One region of the Psychrobacillus sp. FSL H8-0510 genome, then DNA from elsewhere that is predicted to be linked to it. Evidence: a T-box and tRNA genes for the amino acid it is inferred to sense, from the RefSeq annotation. Region 1 holds a T-box; the other regions hold tRNA genes.
The links. A T-box is a leader RNA that pairs with one kind of tRNA and senses whether it is charged. The one in region 1 lies ahead of thrS (threonine--tRNA ligase), so its partner is inferred to be a tRNA-Thr.
Positions count from the first base shown of each region.

Region 2: it has a tRNA-Thr gene. The T-box ahead of thrS (threonine--tRNA ligase) is inferred to sense a tRNA for this amino acid. The anticodon was not compared.
Region 3: it has a tRNA-Thr gene. The T-box ahead of thrS (threonine--tRNA ligase) is inferred to sense a tRNA for this amino acid. The anticodon was not compared.

Region 1 covers NZ_JBBOYZ010000001.1:3,524,159-3,529,652, forward strand. Annotated here, with positions in the region: gene MHI40_RS17895 (DegV family protein) at 36-884, shown strand; gene MHI40_RS17900 (GNAT family N-acetyltransferase) at 895-1,644, opposite strand; gene thrS (threonine--tRNA ligase) at 1,717-2,964, opposite strand; T-box leader at 2,970-3,195, opposite strand; T-box leader at 3,233-3,458, opposite strand; gene MHI40_RS17910 (FAD-dependent oxidoreductase) at 3,512-4,852, opposite strand; gene MHI40_RS17915 (catalase) at 5,048-5,494, opposite strand, start outside.
Region 2 covers NZ_JBBOYZ010000001.1:2,607,198-2,612,691, forward strand. Annotated here, with positions in the region: gene MHI40_RS13160 (1,4-dihydroxy-2-naphthoate polyprenyltransferase) at 1-753, shown strand, start outside; gene MHI40_RS13165 (hypothetical protein) at 805-1,644, opposite strand; tRNA gene MHI40_RS13170 (tRNA-Glu) at 1,854-1,925, opposite strand; tRNA gene MHI40_RS13175 (tRNA-Ser) at 1,932-2,022, opposite strand; tRNA gene MHI40_RS13180 (tRNA-Asn) at 2,028-2,102, opposite strand; tRNA gene MHI40_RS13185 (tRNA-Ile) at 2,107-2,183, opposite strand; tRNA gene MHI40_RS13190 (tRNA-Gly) at 2,191-2,264, opposite strand; tRNA gene MHI40_RS13195 (tRNA-Phe) at 2,271-2,346, opposite strand; tRNA gene MHI40_RS13200 (tRNA-Asp) at 2,421-2,496, opposite strand; tRNA gene MHI40_RS13205 (tRNA-Met) at 2,500-2,574, opposite strand; tRNA gene MHI40_RS13210 (tRNA-Ser) at 2,627-2,719, opposite strand; tRNA gene MHI40_RS13215 (tRNA-Ile) at 2,730-2,806, opposite strand; tRNA gene MHI40_RS13220 (tRNA-Met) at 2,813-2,886, opposite strand; tRNA gene MHI40_RS13225 (tRNA-Ala) at 2,912-2,987, opposite strand; tRNA gene MHI40_RS13230 (tRNA-Pro) at 3,000-3,076, opposite strand; tRNA gene MHI40_RS13235 (tRNA-Arg) at 3,082-3,158, opposite strand; tRNA gene MHI40_RS13240 (tRNA-Leu) at 3,174-3,262, opposite strand; tRNA gene MHI40_RS13245 (tRNA-Gly) at 3,278-3,352, opposite strand; tRNA gene MHI40_RS13250 (tRNA-Leu) at 3,370-3,454, opposite strand; tRNA gene MHI40_RS13255 (tRNA-Lys) at 3,479-3,551, opposite strand; tRNA gene MHI40_RS13260 (tRNA-Thr) at 3,558-3,633, opposite strand; tRNA gene MHI40_RS13265 (tRNA-Val) at 3,647-3,722, opposite strand; rRNA gene rrf (5S ribosomal RNA) at 3,748-3,863, opposite strand; rRNA gene MHI40_RS13275 (23S ribosomal RNA) at 3,985-5,494, opposite strand, start outside.
Region 3 covers NZ_JBBOYZ010000002.1:96,413-101,906, reverse strand. Annotated here, with positions in the region: gene MHI40_RS20315 (hypothetical protein) at 1-923, shown strand, start outside; gene MHI40_RS20310 (hypothetical protein) at 1,192-1,509, opposite strand; gene MHI40_RS20305 (metallophosphoesterase family protein) at 1,762-2,364, shown strand; gene MHI40_RS20300 (hypothetical protein) at 3,007-3,303, shown strand; tRNA gene MHI40_RS20295 (tRNA-Cys) at 3,372-3,448, shown strand; tRNA gene MHI40_RS20290 (tRNA-Gln) at 3,454-3,528, shown strand; tRNA gene MHI40_RS20285 (tRNA-Asp) at 3,536-3,610, shown strand; tRNA gene MHI40_RS20280 (tRNA-Pro) at 3,617-3,694, shown strand; tRNA gene MHI40_RS20275 (tRNA-Tyr) at 3,700-3,784, shown strand; tRNA gene MHI40_RS20270 (tRNA-Leu) at 3,802-3,886, shown strand; tRNA gene MHI40_RS20265 (tRNA-Glu) at 3,967-4,041, shown strand; tRNA gene MHI40_RS20260 (tRNA-Leu) at 4,048-4,132, shown strand; tRNA gene MHI40_RS20255 (tRNA-Thr) at 4,138-4,209, shown strand; tRNA gene MHI40_RS20250 (tRNA-Lys) at 4,295-4,366, shown strand; tRNA gene MHI40_RS20245 (tRNA-Gly) at 4,375-4,449, shown strand; gene MHI40_RS20240 (hypothetical protein) at 4,420-4,713, shown strand; tRNA gene MHI40_RS20235 (tRNA-Arg) at 4,722-4,795, shown strand; tRNA gene MHI40_RS20230 (tRNA-Ile) at 4,880-4,954, shown strand; tRNA gene MHI40_RS20225 (tRNA-Pro) at 4,961-5,038, shown strand; tRNA gene MHI40_RS20220 (tRNA-Ala) at 5,042-5,116, shown strand; tRNA gene MHI40_RS20215 (tRNA-Ser) at 5,138-5,229, shown strand; tRNA gene MHI40_RS20210 (tRNA-Ser) at 5,234-5,325, shown strand; tRNA gene MHI40_RS20205 (tRNA-Ser) at 5,331-5,420, shown strand; tRNA gene MHI40_RS20200 (tRNA-Asp) at 5,426-5,494, shown strand, end outside.

The sequences.
Region 1 (5,494 bases):
CACTAATAAGATTGCACAAAAAGGAGTTCTACATTATGAAGAAAAAAGTTGCTTGGATTACTGATACTGCCGCTTTATTAGACTCAACTTTCATTGAAAAACATAATATATATGTCCTTCCCTTAAATATCGTATTTGAAGATGGTGCTTTTAAAGAAACAATTGATATGACTCACGACGAATTTTATGACAAGTTACGCACAGCAAAAATTCATCCAAAAACTTCTCAACCTCCAATTGGAGAGATGGTGCAATTATATGAAGATTTAAAAGCAAAAGGATACGACTGTGCCGTTGCAGTGCACACATCCAGTGAATTATCAGGAACCTATAATAGCTCACAAACTGCTTCTAAAATAGCAAATTTTAAAGTGTATTCGATTGACTCTAAAATAGGATCTTATCCAATGGTCAAAATGTTAGAAGTCGGCAAGCATATGCTAGAAGCAAATCATGACATAGAGGAAGTAGTTACTCATATTGAGAATATGACAAATAACTCCGAGTTATCCTTTATTCCATCTAGTTTGACGCAACTTCATAAAAGCGGTCGTGTTTCAGGTACCCAAGCTTTTCTGAGCAATCTTCTAAATATAAAAGTCGTCATTTCTTTCGATAACGGCAAAGTCGTAATGAAAGAAAAGGTTCGTGCAGATAAGCGAGCTAAGAAATATGTAATGAACTTACTTCGTAAAGACATGAAAATATCCAATGTTCCAGAGGTTGCGGTTATTAACTGCAATAATACGACCGATGCTAGAACTTGGAAAGAAGAATTGCTACAGGAATTCCCTAAACTAAAAGTGATCGTTCTTCCCCTTAGCGCTTGTGTAGGAGTACATGCTGGGGAAGGAACAACAGGACTTAGCTGGGTTAGATATTAATGAGTTTGTGCTACTGCACAAACTCTTTTTTTAATAAGGAACAAATTGCCTCATCACAAAAGTGTCCTTTTTCAAACGCAGATTTTCGAAAAGTACCTTCATAGACAAAACCAGCTTTTTCTAGCGTTTTTTTAGATGCTATATTATCAGGAGCAAAGAGGGCTTCAATACGATTTAAATCCATTAACTCGAAACCGTAACGTAAAATGGGCTGTAACACCTCTATCATAATGCCTTTACGCCAAAACTCTGGTGCCACTTCAAAACCAATCTCTGCTTTAAAGTGTTTCTTTTCCCAATTATGATATCCACAACTACCGATAATCTTATTCTCTTCCTTCGTAGCAATCCCCCAGCGAATCCCCTCTTTTTTTAAATATTTCTTTTGCCAATTTCCTATTAATACCTTTGCTTCTTTAACGTCTTCAAATGTGTCCAAATCATAATACTTCGTAACCTCATCTTTTGAAAAATAATAGAAAACCTCTTTTGCATCACTAATTTCAATGGGGCGTAATATAAATCGTTCTGTTTCTAATGTTGGAAATCTTTTTTTATGATTATCATGGATAAGTAAAGCTACAAATTGGGCAATTGCTATTACACCAGCTAACGTACTGAAAATAATACTGACCCAGACATAATTGGCAATTTCTCCATTCCCAATTGGCCCCACCTTTGGCTGATACATTGAATATATTCCCCATGCATTTCCAACTATAATAGCGATTCCTGCAAACAATAACATCCATTTTGCCATTATACGACCTCCATAGAGTTTCATTCGTTATATATAGCCGAAAATCCTTTTAGTATGACAATATTTAATATTTCACCCTTTCCTAGCCTCTTTTAATTTCTCTATAAATGCTGAAACACTCATTTCTCCCAATACACCTACTTTATGTTGTCGAACAGAAACTTCGCCATTTTCCATTTCATGATCCCCAATAATGAGCATATACGGATGTTTTTGCATTGCAGCTTCACGAATTTTCAATCCGATTTTCTCTACCCGGTTGTCTATCTCTACTCGATACCCATCTTGCTCAAGTTGCCACTTTACGTTCTCTGCATACTCTTTATGTGCATCGGCAATTGGTAATATTTTAACTTGAACCGGAGATAACCACAGCGGAAAGCTACCTTGATAGTGCTCCAATAGAATAGCCATGAATCGCTCAATAGAACCGTAAATTGCACGATGAATCATAATGGGTTGTCGCAATAGATTGTGTTCGTCGACGTACTTACAGTCAAACTTTTCAGGCATTTGAAAGTCTAGTTGAACAGTACCGCACTGCCAGCTACGTCCCAATGCATCTAATATATGAAAATCGATTTTCGGACCATAAAATGCTCCATCCCCTTCGTTTACCTGATATTCTACCTGCTTATTCTGAAGAACTGCTTCCAACGCTTGCTCTGCTTGATCCCAAACCTCTACTGATCCCATATAATTTTCTGGTCGAGTGGATAGCTCTACTTTATAGCTAAAGCCGAACTCCGAGTAAAACTCATCCACAAGGTCTAGTACCTTCGCTATCTCACTTTCAATCTGCTCCTCCAATACAAACAGATGAGCATCATCCTGAGTGAAAGCTCTGACTCGTAATAATCCATTCAATGATCCAGAGAGTTCATGGCGGTGGACTAATCCAAGTTCTGCATATCGAACCGGAAGCTCCCTATAGCTTCTTCGTTTGCTATTGAAGATTAAAACAGCTCCAGGGCAATTCATTGGCTTAATCGCATATTTTTGGTCATCTACATCTGCAAAATACATATTTTCATGATAGTGATCCCAATGCCCTGATTTTTCCCAAAGCTCCTGTTTCATCAGAATAGGAGTTTTAATCTCTTGATATTCTGCTCGTTGATGCTTTTCTCTCCACAGGTTTTCCAGTTCGTTACGTAGTATCATCCCTTTTGGTAAATAAAACGGCATTCCTGGTGCTTCCTCCATCGACATGAACAATTCTAATTGTTGCCCTAAATTTTGATGACTTACTCTTTCTTCTGCTTTCACTTTAATTCCTCCATTTACTATTTTTCTCCTAACAAAAAAGACCACACCCATCCCAGTAAAGGGACGAGTGTGGTCGTGGTTCCACCCTAATTTGCAACACAAAAAAATCTGTTGCGCTCATACAAGATAACGGTTTCCCGATTATGGATAATTACATAAATGTGTTCCCCATAATTGCTCCAAGGTGGTAAATCATTTGCATTTCTTTAAGGGCTTTCAGTCGGTGACCCCATTCTCTGATAAGAAAGTTAAAACAATTCATATCCTTTTCTTCGCTTGAATATTAAATTTATATACAAAAAGACCACACCCATCCCAGTAAAGGGACGAGTGTGGTCGTGGTTCCACCCTAATTTGCAACATAAAAGTTCTGTTGCGCTCATGTAAGATAACGGTTTCCCGATTATGGATAATTACATAAATGTGTTCCCCATAATTGCTCCAAGGTGGTAAATCATTTGCATTTCTTTAAGGGCTTTCAGTCGGTGACCCCATTCTCTGATAAGAAGTATTTAAATGATCCATGTCCTTTTCTTCGCTTGTTACTAATTGATTTTTCTAAGTATATGCAACAAAATTCAAATAGTCAACATTACTGTTATATTTTTTTGGTAGTACTTCGCTTTGCCATTTGCTGCAGGGGATCCCAAACCCCATTAAATGGTGGGGCATATGCAAGATCAAGATCCAATAACTCGGAAAAGGTCATATGGTGATAAAGTGCAGTTGCTAATACATCAATCCTTTTATCTACGCCATTTCCTCCAATAATTTGACCCCCTAAAATTTGTTGGTCATCCTTCCTGTAAATCAATTTCATATGCATCGTTTCCTTACCTGGATAATACCCTGCAATGTCCGTGGCTTCCTGCGTATGCACGTCATAGGAAATACCGAGCTGCTCCGCTTCTTTCTCAGACAACCCAGTTTTTCCAAGAGCCAAATCAAAAAATTTCATGATGGATGTGCCAACGATTCCTTTAAATTCATTCCTTTGACCTATCATATTTAATCCAGCGATTCGCCCTTGTTTATTAGCAGTTGTTCCTAAAGGAATATAATCTTTCAGTTGTTTAATACGATGAAAATGAGTTGCACAATCTCCTGCTGCGTAGATATCGTCCAAATTCGTTTCTAAAAAATTATTTACTACAATCGCTCCATTATGGTGCAATTGAATGCCAGTCCCCTCTAAAAAATCCGTTGTAGGTTTAACCCCTGTGGCAACTAAAACTAAATCGGTAGGGTAACTTCCTTTATCTGTCCTCACATCACTTACTCTCGTATCTCCCGTGAAAGATTGAACCTCTTCATTTAATATCACTTCTACATTATGAGCCTTTGCATGTTCATGTATGAAACATGCTATATCGTGATCAAATATACCGGCAAGCTGATCTCCTCTTTGTATAATACGTACTTTTTTTCCAATACTAGCAAAGTTTTCGGCCATTTCTAGTCCAATATATCCTCCACCAATTATAGTAACTTGTTGAACATTTTCTAAATCCGCGATAATTGCCTCTGTATTTGGAATGGTTTTAATCGTATGAATCCCTAACAAATGCCCACCGTTCCAATTAGGAACAACTGGAGTAGCACCCGTCGCAATAAGCAAGCGGTCATAGCTTAAGATGAAATTATCTCTCGTTTGCAGAATATTCCCTGACACTGTTTTATTGTTAGGGTCCACATGGGTCACTTCATATCCTGTCTTTGCATCAATTCCGTATTTACTACGGAACATTTCTACACTTCGTGCTATAACGTCCGTTGAAGATACTACTTGTTTTCCTACTACATAGGGTAAACCACACTGTCCATAGGAATAAATATGTCCTTTTTCCAATGTCGTAATTCGAGCGTCAGGATCATTACGTACAATTTCCATTGCTGCACTCATCCCCGCAGCGTCTCCACCTATTATTACGTAGTGCATGAAGTTTCCTCCTTTGACTTTCCTTATTACTCTTTCTATACCCAACAATAACTTCCCTTCAAGTATTAGTGAATAGTTATGTTTGTTATACGCTTAAAATTTTTCTTTTTATTTCCTTCTAAAAGTTAAAGTTCTTCATTATCTTATTCTATGTAAAAAAGGCATGCCCTAATAGGACATGCCCAAAATAATTGTTTATACTGCTCTATTCCAGAAACGATGGGCAGCAATAGCATTTAAGAAACTATCTACAAAGCCTTTACCAGTTTCTTTAGTGAGAACACCAGCCTGACCAGTGAAGTGCAGATTATCAACTAGTTGCTCTCCACTAAATGTAGCACCAATCGGTTTAAAATGGGCATATGCTTCCTTAATGAAGTACGAAGCCTCTTTTTCAAACATGGCCGTTTTGCCATGTGAACTTGCTACATATACTGCATCAAATAATACAGAATCAGCAGTTAAGAAAGTATGGTCAACTGGTAACAGCGTGCCATCCGCTCCCGCAACAGATCCATGATGATCACTCACTATTTCAGGCATTGTTCCGCCTGCTTTTAAGTCTGCTAGAATCGCAGGTAAATCCTCTTCAAATCCTTCTCCGACTAAAACAGCAATTTTTCGTGTCTGAGGTTTCATAAT
Region 2 (5,494 bases), 920 kb from region 1:
GCTTGTCTACTGATACAAGCTGCTACAAATATGTTTAATGAGTATTATGATTTTGTACGAGGTCTCGATAGCGAGGAATCGGTCGGTATTGGTGGGGCAATTGTTAGGAATGGTGTAAAACCCAAAACGGTAATGCAACTAGCTCTATTGCTATATGTAATAGCTGCTATATTAGGTATCTATATTTGTTATGAAAGTTCTTGGCTATTATTAATAGTCGGTGCAATTTCTATGGCAGTGGGATATTTCTATACTGGGGGACCTTACCCTATTTCTAGTACTCCCTTTGGTGAGCTTTTCAGTGGGTTATTTATGGGGATGCTTATTGTTTTAATTGCAGTTTATATTCAAGTAGGTTCAGTGCCTTTATTCGCTGTATTTTTATCTGTACCAAGTGCTCTGCTAGTAGCAGCAATCATGCTATCTAATAATATTCGCGATTTAGTAGAAGACACAATAGGCGGACGAAAAACGATGGCTATATTAGTTGGTCGGAAAACAGCAATTACAATTCTAGCTTCCTATTTTGTTTTGTCTTACCTATGGATTATAGGTTTAGTAGTTTTGCAAATAATAACTCCATGGAGTTTATTAGTTTTATTGAGTTTAAAAAAACCTATACATGCGATAAAATTATTTAAACAAACAGAAAATCCAGTTAAAGTTGCGCCTGCTATGAAAGACACCGCTCTTACGAATACGATTTTTGTATTCCTTTTAGGCTTAGGTCTATTGATTGGCTATTATTTATAATATTTTAAAAAACCAGAATGCTAGTAAAAAGCTAGCACTCTGGTTTTTTTCTTATTTATAGGATAATAACTCTGCTTTAAGTACACCTTTTTTATCGACAAGCTTGATAATTCCGATTCCAGGTGCGATATAGAACGTGTAGCCATAGTTTGTGCGAACAACTACCACGTTTTGGAATGTTCCGGCTTTTACTTTAACCGTACTAGTAGTACTTTCCACATTTACATTATAAAAAGCTTGACTGTTGTCCTCTGTTAAATAATATTCTTTCGTTGTTTTTCCTTCAATCAATGGAAAAGCAATATCAAGTATGGCCCAATCTGTATGACCTACCCCAAATATTAAACGATCTTTATGTTCAATATAAGTAAAACTATTTAGGGAATTACCTTTCTTCATTAAAAAAGCTTCCGTCACATCGTATTCAGAATTATAGGAATCACTAACAGTAAATTCATTTTGTGTATTTTCAGTAAAGCTTGGAGAATAAACAAGCTTCATCCCTGCTTTTGGAGTTAGCCCACCAATTACTTCTTTATTAAGCAAAGCTAGCTTACTTTTAGATGGAGTTTCATATTTCACTTTAGAACCTTTTTGTACGAAACTACTTGCCCCTACTCCATATAAGCCACCATTTGTTCCCTTATACGTATAGACTCTATATTCATCACCTTTTTTTAGTGTGCGTACTTTATTAAGTGATCCATTGGAGCCAACTTTAACTAAATTCGTGTCTGCAAGAATTGTTACTTTACCTATTTGCCCTTGTTTTAACTCTGTTTTTCCCCACATAACTTTGTTTGTAGCTGCGTCTGCTTGCATGTTACCTAAGCTTGTGAAGCCTACCGCTAGTACAAGTATGAGCATAACTTTACTAAATTTTTGAAACAACTATAACCTCTCCCTTCATTGGAAATTATATCATATTTTAAAACCACTATAAATATAACCTTAGGTTCATTATTCATGCGGTATCACTGGTCATTATGTTGTATACATTCTATTGACTGACCTTTCCATACATAGAAAAAGGGAAAGGAATAAAATAAAAGTTAAACATAAAAAAAGGTAACCAATGATTGGTTACCTTTTTTTGAGTATGACCCCTACGGGATTCGAACCCGTGTTACCGCCGTGAAAGGGCGGTGTCTTAACCGCTTGACCAAGGGGCCAATATATGGCGGAGAAGGAGGGATTTGAACCCTCGCGCCGGTTGCCCGACCTACACCCTTAGCAGGGGCGCCTCTTCAGCCACTTGAGTACTTCCCCATATATGGCTCCGAAGGTAGGACTCGAACCTACGACCAATCGATTAACAGTCGATTGCTCTACCACTGAGCTACTTCGGAATAATGGTGGGCCTAAATGGACTCGAACCATCGACCTCACGCTTATCAGGCGTGCGCTCTAACCAGCTGAGCTATAGGCCCATTATTTTGGAGCGGGTGAAGAGAATCGAACTCTCATCATCAGCTTGGAAGGCTGAGGTTTTACCACTAAACTACACCCGCATTAAATGGTGGCTCAGGACGGAATCGAACCGCCGACACAAGGATTTTCAGTCCTTTGCTCTACCGACTGAGCTACTGAGCCTCTTCAATCTTAAAATAAAAGCTAATTGTTTAGGCTATATTTACAATTGATATGTATTAATATTATTAAATAAATGGCGGTCCCGACCGGGATCGAACCGGCGATCTCCTGCGTGACAGGCAGGCATGTTAACCGCTACACCACGGGACCATTTGGTTGCGGGGACAGGATTTGAACCTGCGACCTTCGGGTTATGAGCCCGACGAGCTACCACTGCTCCACCCCGCGACAATAAAATACTTAAGGATTATTATTACTTCCACAAACAATAAGATAAAAATGGAGGAGGAAGAGGGATTCGAACCCCCGCGCGGTATGACCCGCCTGTCGGTTTTCAAGACCGATCCCTTCAGCCGAACTTGGGTATTCCTCCAAGACATTGTTGGTGGACCTTGCAGGACTCGAACCTGCGACCGGACGGTTATGAGCCGTCTGCTCTAACCAACTGAGCTAAAGGTCCTTAAGATGGCGGCAGAGGGAGTCGAACCCACGACCTTTCGGGTATGAACCGAGTGCTCTAGCCAACTGAGCTACACCGCCATGATTTTCAAACTAATTTTATAAATGGTGGAGCCTAGCGGGATCGAACCGCTGACCTCCTGCGTGCAAGGCAGGCGCTCTCCCAGCTGAGCTAAGGCCCCATAAATAATAACTGGTCGGGAAGACAGGATTCGAACCTGCGACCCCTTGGTCCCAAACCAAGTGCTCTACCAAGCTGAGCTACTTCCCGTTATATGGTGCGCTCGGCAGGACTCGAACCTGCAACCTCTTGATTCGTAGTCAAGTGCTCTATCCAATTGAGCTACGAGCGCAATGTTTCAAAAAAGTGGTGCCGAGGACCGGAATCGAACCGGTACGGTAGTCACCTACCGCAGGATTTTAAGTCCTGTGCGTCTGCCAGTTCCGCCACCCCGGCACTTTAGTGAATCTTTGGAGCGGAAGACGAGGTTCGAACTCGCGACCCCCACCTTGGCAAGGTGGTGTTCTACCACTGAACTACTTCCGCTCGGTTATTAAATTAAATGGTGCGGGTGAAGGGAGTCGAACCCCCACGCCTTGCGGCGCTAGATCCTAAGTCTAGTGCGTCTGCCAGTTCCGCCACACCCGCATACATAATTCACTGAAAAAGTGATGAGCCATGTAGGATTCGAACCTACGACCCTCTGATTAAAAGTCAGATGCTCTACCAACTGAGCTAATGGCTCGGAAAATGGTGCCGGAGAAAGGACTTGAACCCTCAACCTACTGATTACAAGTCAGTTGCTCTACCAGTTGAGCTACTCCGGCAGGAGTAAATATATGGTGGAGGATGACGGGCTCGAACCGCCGACCCTCTGCTTGTAAGGCAGATGCTCTCCCAGCTGAGCTAATCCTCCTGGGTAAGTTATGTATTTATTGCAAGCCCAGCGACGTCCTACTCTCACAGGGGGAACCCCCCAACTACCATCGGCGCTGAAGAGCTTAACTTCCGTGTTCGGTATGGGAACGGGTGTGACCTCTTCGCCATCATCACTAGACTTGAATAATTATTGAAAGACAAGTTTTATTATACCAACTCTGTAGAATATTACAAGAGTTATTTTAAAAAAATTTTATTCTTTCAAAACTGGATAAACGACATTGTTACGTTAAACAAATTTGGTTAAGTCCTCGATCGATTAGTATTCGTCAGCTGCACGTGTCGCCACGCTTCCACCCCGAACCTATCTACCTCATCGTCTTTGAGGGATCTTACTTACTTGCGTAATGGGAAATCTCATCTTGAGGGGGGCTTCGTGCTTAGATGCTTTCAGCACTTATCCCGTCCACACATAGCTACCCAGCGATGCTCTTGGCAGAACAACTGGTACACCAGCGGTGTGTCCATCCCGGTCCTCTCGTACTAAGGACAGCTCCTCTCAAATTTCCTACGCCCACGACGGATAGGGACCGAACTGTCTCACGACGTTCTGAACCCAGCTCGCGTACCGCTTTAATGGGCGAACAGCCCAACCCTTGGGACCGACTACAGCCCCAGGATGCGATGAGCCGACATCGAGGTGCCAAACCTCCCCGTCGATGTGGACTCTTGGGGGAGATAAGCCTGTTATCCCCGGGGTAGCTTTTATCCGTTGAGCGATGGCCCTTCCATGCGGAACCACCGGATCACTAAGCCCGTCTTTCGACCCTGCTCGACTTGTAGGTCTCGCAGTCAAGCTCCCTTCTGCCTTTACACTCTTCGAATGATTTCCAACCATTCTGAGGGAACCTTTGGGCGCCTCCGTTACACTTTAGGAGGCGACCGCCCCAGTCAAACTACCCGCCTGACACTGTCTCCTACCCGGGTTACGGGTATGGGTTAGAATTTCAATACAACCAGGGCAGTATCCCACCGACGCCTCCTCCGAAGCTGGCGCTCCGGGCTCTAAGGCTCCTGCCTATCCTGTACAAGTTGCACCAAAATTCAATATCAAGCTATAGTAAAGCTCCACGGGGTCTTTCCGTCCTGTCGCGGGTAACCTGCATCTTCACAGGTACTATAATTTCACCGAGTCTCTCGTTGAGACAGTGCCCAGATCGTTACGCCTTTCGTGCGGGTCGGAACTTACCCGACAAGGAATTTCGCTACCTTAGGACCGTTATAGTTACGGCCGCCGTTTACTGGGGCTTCAATTCGCACCTTCGCTTGCGCTAAGCACTCCTCTTAACCTTCCAGCACCGGGCAGGCGTCAGCCCATATACTTCACCTTACGGTTTTGCATAGACCTGTGTTTTTGCTAAACAGTCGCCTGGGCCTATTCACTGCGGCTCTTCTAGGCTATGAACCCAAAAGAGCACCCCTTCTCCCGAAGTTACGGGGTCATTTTGCCGAGTTCCTTAACGAGAGTTCTCTCGCTCACCTTAGGATTCTCTCCTCGACTACCTGTGTCGGTTTGCGGTACGGGCACCTTTCACCTCGCTAGAGGCTTTTCTTGGCAGTGTGAAATCAGGAACTCTAGACATACGTCCTCGCCATCACAGCTCAATGTTAAAGAATGCGGATTTGCCTACATTCACACCTTACTGCTTGGACATGCATAACCAACAGCATGCTTACCCTATCCTTCTGCGTCCCCCCATTACTCAAACGGTGGTTTGGTGGTACAGGAATATCAACCTGTTATCCATC
Region 3 (5,494 bases), on a different contig from region 1:
GAGTATTGTCGTTTGGAGGAGGTACACAATCTAGTCATCTATTAGAAGCTCATTTCCAAAATCTAGTAAAATATGATTATATTGTCTTTTCTGACACAGGTGCAGAACCTCAATTTATTCATGAACAAGTGGCTTTCTGGCAAAAAAGACAAATTGAAATGAGTAATAAGACTCCGTTTATTATCACGACCCACAATAGTATGAAAAACGGTCTCGAAGAAATGCTTATGAGGTATATATTTACGGATTATCAACGTTTTCAAATGCCTCTATATTTTAACAAGGTGACTGAGAACGGAGAAATTGTTCCAGGTGGACTGATGCCAAGGCAATGTACCGGAGATTTCAAAATCGTACCCGTGCAACAAGCGGTGCGAAATAGAATTAAAGAGGAGTTGGGAATAAGAAGAAGCCAACCAATGCCTAAAAACATCGGGATAATCATGGATATAGGGTTCTCTTTTGACGAGGTGAACCGAGTAGGGGGTTATGTATCGCATCAATCCAAGTATATATATCTAGCATATCCTTTAATAGAAGAAGGGCTGACAACAAGAGATAGTATCCACTTCTTAGAAGAAAATAACTTTCCGAGCAAGCGATCTAGATGTTATTTCTGTCCATTTAACTGCTCTGGTGACAAAGGGAAGGCAATTGGAATGGAATGGGAAGAAATTATAAGAGAAGAACCTATCAGTTTCTTGAAAGCCTGTTTCTTCGATGATCAACTCCGTAGTGTACAAGCGACAGGTAAGAAGAACATGCGTAGCATCCCTTATTTCCATTCGAGTCGAACTCCACTTAGAGAGTTCTATCAAGCTGAATTCGACAAATTAGAGAAAATGCATGTAGAAGAAATGGAGAGCTGGATATTGCACTGGTATGCTTTTCTTAATCAAAAATATTTGAAAGCCGCTGCATAATATTTTAATAAGACAATAATTATATTATGTTAACTAATTGGGTGAAATGAAATAGACTTCTAGGCAGGAGAGAATAAAATGGAAAACGAATGCAATTGCGAAAAAATGTATGATTGCTGTGATTGTGGTGGAAATGATTGTGGATGTGGCTATTGTTGGTCCTGTAACGCTTGTGAAGAATGTTTAAGCGAATAAGATTATAAGATAGTTGAAGACATGCTACAAATCTACAAGACCAATATCTATTAACAGGAGAAGGCTGCTTGGTTTATTCAAGCAGCTCTTTTTGTTTGTCAAAAATCGTTGGGCTTGATACCGCTTGATATTCAAGGCGAATTAAATGTTTTATGTTCGAAATGTCTCCGGAAAGAAGCGGGCTTGGAAGAAGGTATTTAGATAAAACAGGATGTCCATTAAACTGTATCTTTTTGAAAAAGACCTGTCGAGTTTTATTTAATCCTATTTCATCCTTTCTCCTACATATACAAATATCAGAGGAGTCTATTTCCACAAATTCTAAATCTTCTATAGGTATATCCAATAATTCTCTCAACTGTAGATCAAACATGACTTTCATTTCTACCAAGGTTTTGTTCCACCGTAATGGATAGATACCGTAATTTTGCATTTGATCTATGAGTAACAAGTGAATCATATTATCACCCTTTATTCGTTATTTTTAGTCATCTCCCAGTCAGTTTAGGTAATACATCTGCGGTTGAGACATGGGAATATTAGCCATTAAAACGGAGTGCTTAATATTCTTTAGACCAATTATAGATATACATAATACACTTGAGCATATAATAAAAAAAGAAGTAATCAGGAGGGATATAAGATGAACTGGCTTTTTCTGTCTGATTTACAAGGGGTATATCATGATGAGTGGCAAACCTTTATAAATATGGACAATACAGAATGGGATGGAGTAGTGGTCCTTGGAGACATCGACACTCTCTATTTGAAGAGCATCTCTGAGCGATTCAAGGGGAGACCAATTATTGGCGTTTTAGGAAATCATGACTATCCAGGAGATCTAGAGTATTACAATATCGTCAATATTCACCGAGAACAATCAAAGTTAGGAACTGAACGAGTAACAGGCATCGAAGGCTGCGTGAGATACAAGCAAGGAAAGAGTTTCCCGATGTATACACAAGCAGAAATGATTTGCATTTGTGATGACTTGCCTGCAGCAGATATCATCATTAGTCATAATTCACCATTTGGAATTCACGATAAAACTAATCGTGCCCATCTTGGGTATCTCGGGCTAAAAAACTACATCGAAAAACATCAACCGACTCATGTGTTTCATGGACATCAACACAAACATCAAATTAGCATGGTTGGGAAGACAAAAGTTGTTTGTGTATTTGGAGGATGGGTCTGGAATCAAGAGAAAGACACGCTAAAACAGGTGCTAAAAGTGGCAGAATGAATAATCCCTATTAAATTTAAGCATAGAGAAATCGACGGACAAAAACGTTCGTCATTTTTTATTGTAAATTTTATTTGACAAACTGGATATTGGGTGGTATACTTAGAATATAAAGTTAAAGAAACGAAATAATCATTTTTGTTCGACACGCTAGAAATGTATATACACCAAGGTTTTGAATGGGATAGAACCATTTTTGGTAAAGATTATGGAATAATTGCCGAACTATAGAATATGATGTTACAACAAAACAAAAAAAACGAAAGCAGAGGTGATGGACATGTTGAGAAAAATGACGATAGAAAACTTTTTAAACGTAGCGTCAAAACAGGGGAACAATCCCTTTATTTCAACACGCCTATCATCAGACGCATCACATACAAATTTAGATAGTCGCGAACTAACAGCAGAGGGATGGTATCCTTCTCGCTCATTAGGAAAGCTCCGAAAGAACATGCAGACATACTTGTATTCTTTTTACACACCACTGGTGTCGAATCGAATGTAGATTAGTTGTATATTCTTTTCCCACTCCGAGAGGATTGAGGAAGCTGCTCCTGATGAGATTATCTCACCGGGAGTTTTTTATTGCCTAAAAGGAACAAAAACAAAAAAACTAACACACGAAAGGAGAGGAAAGACATGATGAAAACAATTGCAGATTTAATGAGCAAGCATTGGCAAACACTATCAAGCGAATCAAGAATAGGCGGATTTGATCGCCCTAGTTTCACATGTCCGGAATCTGGACGTGTTGTTGAGTATACGCAAAATACGGCAAATTTACTGGATTTAGCGGGAGAGGTTTCATTACCGAAAGAATGTTTCAAGGAAAAACGTAAGATGGACGACCGACAGCAAAAGGGCAACCCTTATTTTTCAGGGCACCAATATTTGCACAGGCGAACACATCGCATGTTTTGTCATACCTTCGCATAGGAGGATATAGACACCCTTGAAGCACTCGTCGGGAAACCGAACGGGTGCTTTTTTGTAACATTTTTTTCGGACAGGTAGCCAAGAGGCTCAAGGCGAGAGACTGCAAATCTCTTATTCGCCGGTTCAAATCCGGTCCTGTTCTCCAATTATTCCCCTTTAGCCAAATGGTAAGGCATTCGACTTTGAATCGGAAAAGTCCACGTTCGAATCGTGGAAGGGGAACCAATCACACGGTGCTGTAGATCAATGGTAGATCGCTTCCCTGTCACGGAAGAGGTTGCGGGTTCAAATCCCGTCAGCACCGCCAACATTTCAAGATGTAGCTCAGTTTGGTTAGAGTACTTGGTTTGGAACCAAGGGGTCGCAGGTTCGAGTCCTGCCATCTTGACCATATATGAGGTGTTCGCATAGTGGCAATTGCAAGGGACTGTAAATCCCTCCTCGAAAGAGTACGTTGGTTCGAGTCCAACACACCTCACCATACTTTAGAACAACAATGCGGATATGGTGGAACTGGTATACACGTGCGATTCAGAATCGTATGCCTATGGGCGTGGGAGTTCGACTCTCCCTATCTGCACCAAACTTATAAAAAGAAGGAGTGAGCGACATGCTCGAGACAATAGAAGTAGATGAGATAAGGTTCGGAAGGCAACACAATAAGGCCCAGTGGTGAAATGGTTAACACACTAGACTTTCACTCTAGGATTGCGGGTTCAATCCCCGTCTGGGTCACCAAATAATGCGGATATGGTGGAACTGGTATACACGTGCGATTTAGAATCGTATGCCTTCGGGCGTGGGAGTTCGACTCTCCCTATCTGCACCAAACATGCTCGTTTAGTTCAGCGGAAGAATGCCTGTTTTGTAATCAGGATGTCGGGGGTTCAAATCCCTCAACGAGCTTAGCTTCATCAATACAAAAAGAATAGGAAGTGAGAACGATGAAGAGTGATAAGAGTGACAAGAAAATCAGCAAGCAATCAAATCCGCCTTCGTAGCTCAACGGTAGAGCAAGGTACTTTTAATACCGAGGTTGTAGGTTCAAATCCTATCGAGGGCATTTCATTTGTGGTCATGGTCTAATGGCAAAGACGACTGCCTTCCAAGCAGTAGATGTGGGTTCGATTCCCACTGGTTGCACCAATTAAACACAAGAAGGGATCTGATGTAGATGGGAGCAAGACAGAAGTACTACTAATTGACTACAAACAACTAATCGATTTTACAGACTCGATGCAGAAGAACAACTTTAAATTCGTTCACCAGTACATTCAAAAACGAGTGAAGAAACAAAAAGAAGGATGGGAAGAGGAATGTGAAAGCTTCCTGAAGGATGCAATAGAGTTGCAAGAGAGATTGAACCAGTATAGAAAAGATTACCTTAAACGGTTCGGTAGTGAACTATAACCATATTTGCCCTTGTAGCTCAGTAGGATAGAGCAACCGATTTCTAATCGATGAGTCAAGAGTTCGAGTCTCTTCTTGGGCGTTTTATTAATGCGGTAACAGGTGTACATTTGCTCTCATAAGGCAGATTGTGTAGGTTCGATTCCTACTACTGCAACCAATCTATACATCCTTAGCTCAGTGGTAGAGCGTTCGGCTGATAACCGAGAAGTCAGGAGTTCAAATCTCTTAGGATGTACCAATATTTCAAGATGTAGCTCAGTTTGGCCAGAGTACTTGGTTTGGATCCAAGGGGTCGCAGGTTCGAGTCCTGCCATCTTGACCAAATGGGATTATAGCTCAATTGGAAGAGCAACTGCCTTGCACGCAGTAGGAAGGGGTTCGAGTCCCCTTAGTTCCACCATTTTCAAAAGAATAAAGTTACGGGTAGTTGGCTGAGTGGCTGAAGGCACCGCACTGCTAATGCGGAAGAGGGGTAAAATACTCTCACAGGTTCGACTCCTGTACTACCCGCCATAACGGAGATGTGGCAGAGCTTGGTTTATTGCGTCGGTCTCGAAAACCGAAGGGCATGGAAGTGTCCCGTGAGTTCGAATCTCACCATCTCCTCCATATTTGGAAACGTGGCCGAGAGGCTGAAGGCGTCGGTCTTGAAAACCGAAGGGCGTGTAAGCGTTCCAGGGGTTCGAATCCCCTCGTTTCCTCCAATAATGACTCCGTGGTGTAACGGTTGCACGCCCGCCTGTCTAGCGGAAAGTTGCGGGTTCAAATCCCGTCGGGG